DNA from 2 places in the Apilactobacillus micheneri genome. Region 1 is predicted to be linked to the other one. Evidence: predicted binding sites of a transcription regulator. Region 1 holds the regulator's gene; the other holds the start of a gene.
The links. Region 1 encodes CtsR, which represses protease genes until heat stress. Its sites were predicted from a motif close to TTGGTCAAAAAAGGTCAAANA; they were not measured.
Positions count from the first base shown of each region.

Region 2: a site for CtsR is predicted at 1,196-1,216, ahead of ftsH (ATP-dependent zinc metalloprotease FtsH). Genes of this name have one in related genera too.

Region 1 covers NZ_QUBI01000001.1:78,656-81,131, reverse strand. The annotation lists gene serS (serine--tRNA ligase) at 1-145, shown strand, start outside; tRNA gene DY123_RS00480 (tRNA-Val) at 363-435, shown strand; tRNA gene DY123_RS00475 (tRNA-Lys) at 438-510, shown strand; tRNA gene DY123_RS00470 (tRNA-Leu) at 532-615, shown strand; tRNA gene DY123_RS00465 (tRNA-Thr) at 634-707, shown strand; tRNA gene DY123_RS00460 (tRNA-Gly) at 711-782, shown strand; tRNA gene DY123_RS00455 (tRNA-Leu) at 803-888, shown strand; tRNA gene DY123_RS00450 (tRNA-Arg) at 912-985, shown strand; tRNA gene DY123_RS00445 (tRNA-Pro) at 999-1,072, shown strand; gene DY123_RS00440 (CtsR family transcriptional regulator) at 1,249-1,716, shown strand; gene DY123_RS00435 (ATP-dependent Clp protease ATP-binding subunit) at 1,733-2,476, shown strand, end outside.
Region 2 covers NZ_QUBI01000007.1:4,987-7,462, reverse strand. The annotation lists gene tilS (tRNA lysidine(34) synthetase TilS) at 1-566, shown strand, start outside; gene hpt (hypoxanthine phosphoribosyltransferase) at 559-1,101, shown strand; gene ftsH (ATP-dependent zinc metalloprotease FtsH) at 1,239-2,476, shown strand, end outside.

The sequences.
Region 1 (2,476 bases):
TACATTAAATGGTTCTGGACTTGCAGTTGGAAGAACAGTTGCAGCCATTTTAGAAAATTATCAAAATGAAGATGGTACTGTTGATATTCCAGAAGTATTACAACCATATATGCATGGAATGAAGAAAATTAGTAAAGAAAATTAGTTTAATAATATTTAAAGAGCAATCATTGATTGCTCTTTTTTTATAAAATTTAAAATTAAGGGTAGACAATTCATTGTATGTTAGATATAATATTTTTTGTTGAGTTTTTTGAAATAAACAATTTAATTAATTATTAAAAAAGTTGTTGACTTTATAAAAAACAAATGATATTATTAAATAGTTGTCTTGTTGAGATAACTTATCGGAATGACCTCATGGAGGATTAGCTCAGTTGGGAGAGCATCTGCCTTACAAGCAGGAGGTCACAGGTTCGAGCCCTGTATCCTCCATTGAGCCGTTAGCTCAGCCGGTAGAGCATCTGACTTTTAATCAGAGGGTCGGCAGTTCGAACCTGCCACGGCTCATTACAATTAAAAAAGCAACTTGCGGGCGTGGCGGAATTGGCAGACGCGCTAGATTTAGGTTCTAGTTTCTATATGGAAGTGGGGGTTCGAATCCCTTCGCCCGCATTATGCATAGCATATGTTGCCGACTTAGCTCAGTTGGCTAGAGCGCTTCACTAGTAATGAAGAGGTCGGGTGTTCGAATCATCTAGTCGGCATATGCGGAAGTAGTTCAGTGGTAGAACATCACCTTGCCATGGTGGGGGTCGCGAGTTCGAATCTCGTCTTCCGCTTTTTATATTGTAATATGTCTGCCGGGGTGGCGGAATTGGCAGACGCACAGGACTTAAAATCCTGCGGTTAGTAATAACCGTACCGGTTCGATCCCGGTCCTCGGCATTTAACTGAATATAATTTATTTTGCACCCATAGCGCAACTGGATAGAGTGTCTGACTACGAATCAGAAGGTTGTAGGTTCGAGTCCTACTGGGTGCATTTTTTATTTCCTCGGGAAGTAGCTCAGCTTGGTAGAGCACCTGGTTTGGGACCAGGGGGTCGCAGGTTCGAATCCTGTCTTCCCGATAATAATTTTATTTTGAGAAAATGATTTGACTATTAATTGCTTTTGTAAGAGAGTAATGACGTAGGAAAGTTGTTTTCTCATTTTTTGTCTATAAATAATTCAAAATACTTTTATTTTGTAGAATAACTACGTATAATAAAAGTCAATATTAGTCAAAGATGGGACGGTTATTTATATGCAAGGTAAAAATCTGTCTGATGTTATTGAAGCGTATTTAAAGAAAATATTGGCTAATGACGAAAAAGTTGAAATTAGTCGATCTGATATTGCCAACCTTTTCGATGTAGTTCCATCTCAAATTAACTATGTTATAAAAACCAGATTTACCATTCAAAATGGTTACACTGTTGAAAGTAAACGTGGCGGTGGTGGATATATAAGAATTGAAAAGGTTAAGTTGCTTGATAATTTAGATATTTTGGATACACTGATTAATGCAATTGGTGATTCAATATCTCAACGTGAAGGTAAGGCAGTGATTGGAACATTGTTAGCAAATGAATTAGTTACTGTTAATGAAGCTGACTTGTTATCAGCTGCAAGTGATAAGCAAACTTTATCCATTGGCAATAAAGAATTAGAAAATGAAATTAGAGCTAAGATTATGGTTTCAATATTGAATCATTTGAGATACAAAAGCTAGAAAGTGGGGCTACTTTATGGATAACATTTTTACTCCAAGCGCAAAGAACGTTTTAATTTTAGCACAAGAACAAGCGAAAATTTTTGGTCACCAAGCTGTTGGTACTGAACATTTATTATTAGCTTTAACAATTGAAAAAAATGGCATTGCTTATTCAGCATTAAAACAAAGCGGTGTCTCTGAAGATGACGTCAAAGGTGAAATTGAACTTGTAATTGGTTATGGAAACTTTAAGGATCCTGATAAGAACACTTATTTACCATATTCTCCTAAGTCTCAAGGTGTACTTACACTTTCTGGACAATTAGCTAAAAGATATGGTTCTATCAAGATTGGAACTGAACATTTACTATTAGCATTGTTGGATACACCTGATATTTTATCTAATCGATTGTTAAATAACCTGGGGACTAATGAAACTTCAGTTCCAAATGTAAAAACAGTTTTATTACGTAAAATGGGTGTTTCTGCCAATGACAATACTAAACACATCCCATTCCCTGGTTCTAGAGAATCTAAAAATAAAGCAGGAACTCCTACATTGGATTCATTAGCTACTGATTTAACTCAACAAGCTCGTGATGGCTTAATTGATCCTACTATTGGTCGTGATGGTGTCATTAAACGAGTAGTCCAAGTTCTAAGTCGTCGTACTAAAAATAATCCCGTTTTACTAGGTGAAGCAGGAGTTGGTAAAACAGCTGTTGTTGAAGGATTAGCTCGTAAAATGGTTAAAAAAGAAGTACCAGAAGATATTTCT
Region 2 (2,476 bases), on a different contig from region 1:
TTAATAATTCTTCTTTAGCTAATCAAGATACAATTTTGGAGATTATTTATCTATTAAATAATAGACAAAAACCCCAAGTAAGGTTTAAATTAAACAATAATTATTATCTTGATAAGTCATATAATGAATTTAGTATTCAAAAATATAAAAATAATTTTATAAGTTTATCAAAGAAAGATGAGTTTGTGGTAACATTAAACCAATGGTTTTCTACATTGAATGGGGAGCTATTTATGATCACTGATCAGGAAATTAAACATCCCGAGAAATATCAAAGAATTTCCCAATTTAATTTGTCAAAAGAGGACTTTCCTTTATCTGTTAGGATGACTAAAACTTCAGATAAGATTACTTTAAAAAATGGTGGTCATCAATCAGCTAAGAGAGTCTTTATTAACAAAAAAATTCCTAATAAACTTAGAAAAACTGCACAGACGTTAGTAAGTTCAAATAATGCGGTGTTATCTATTATTGGGTATAGTGAATCCACTATTTTAAATTCTGTTAATAAAAGATATAATTTAATCATCAAACAAAAGCTTTTGGAAGGAGAACGTAATGAATAACGACATTCTTAAGACCTTATATAGTGAAGAAGATATTGAAAATGCATGTAAAAGATTGGGTGAAAAGATCACAAAAGACTATCAGGGTGAAAATCCGATAGTGATCGGAGTCTTGAAGGGTGCAATCTTCTTTATGACTGATATTGTTCGTGATATAGACTTATATATGGATATTGATTTTATTGATGTATCTAGTTATCATGGTGGCACTCAATCTAGTGGATCAATTGAGTTAATGAAGGATGTTGATATTGATGTAAATGGTCGTAATGTTTTGTTTATTGAAGACATTATTGATACTGGTAGAACCTTAAAGTATTTAGAAGATCTATTATCAGATCGTGGAGCCAAATCGATTAAGGTATGCACTTTAATGGATAAACCAGAAGGACGTGTGGTTGAAGCTAAAGCTGATTACGTAGGATTAGAAGTCCCTAATGAATTTGTGGTTGGTTATGGCTTAGATTACAATGGTAAATATCGTAATTTACCATACGTGGGAGTTTTAAAACCAGAAGTTTATTCAAACAAATAGATAGTCTATGTAATAAAAAAATGATAATATATGTTTTGTGTCTTAAATTTGAAAATCACAATAAGCTTTATTTACTTTAAAGTGATATAATAAATTATTAAATAATGGTCTAAGACATTAAGAACAGGAGGCAATTGATGCGTAATAATAAAGGATTATTCAAGAACAGTCTGTTCTATATTGTTGCTTTCTTGATTTTAATGGGAGTATTCTTTTTTGCAACTAGTAATAAAGGAGAAACTCATAATCAAGAGATTCAATCTAGTCAGTTTGTTAAACAATTAAAAGATAATAAGGTAAAAGACTTTTCTGTTCAACCTTCTGATGGTGTTTATAACATCTCTGGTCAATATAGAGAAGCACAAGAAACTAAATCTAATAGTGGTGGTAGTTTCTTGTTTGGTAATTCCCAAAAGACTACCAAAGTTTCATCATTTAAAGCTAATGTTTTAAAGAACAATAGTACAATTTCTGAAATTACTAATTATGCTAAGAAAAATGATGTAAAGATGAACGCTAAAGAGGCTGATACTAATGGTGGTTTCTGGACTAACCTATTAATTTCAGTTGTACCTATGCTAATTATTTTAGTATTCTTCTTTGTTATGATGAATCAAGCTGGCGGTAAAAACGGCGGTAAAGGTGGCATCATGGGAGTAGGCAAATCTAAAGCTAAACCTACTCATAGTAATGTTAAGTTCTCAGATGTTGCTGGTGAAGAAGAAGAAAAGCAAGAGTTAGTTGAAGTTGTTGAATTCTTAAAGAATCCAAAGAAATATTCTAAATTAGGTGCTAAGATTCCTCATGGTGTTTTACTAGAGGGTCCTCCTGGTACTGGTAAAACTTTACTAGCTAAGGCTGTTTCTGGTGAAGCAGCAGTACCATTTTACTCAATTTCTGGTTCTGATTTCGTCGAAATGTTTGTCGGAGTTGGTGCTAGTCGTGTTCGTGACTTGTTTACTCAAGCTAAAAAAGACAGTCCTGCCATTATTTTCATTGATGAAATTGATGCTGTAGGTAGAAAACGTGGTAACGGCATGGGCGGTGGCCATGATGAAAGAGAACAAACTCTTAATCAATTACTTGTTGAAATGGATGGTTTCTCAGGTAATGATGGAGTCATTGTTATTGCTGCTACTAACCGTTCTGATGTCTTAGATCCTGCTTTAACTAGACCGGGTCGTTTTGATCGTAAAGTCTTAGTGGGTCAACCTGATGTACGTGGTAGAGAAGCTATCTTAAAAGTGCATGCTAAGAACAAACCTGTTTCTGATAAGGTTGATTTACATGAAATTGCTAAGCAAACTCCAGGATTTGTTGGAGCGGATTTAGCTAATTTACTTAATGAAGCTGCCTTATTAGCTGCTCGTCGTAA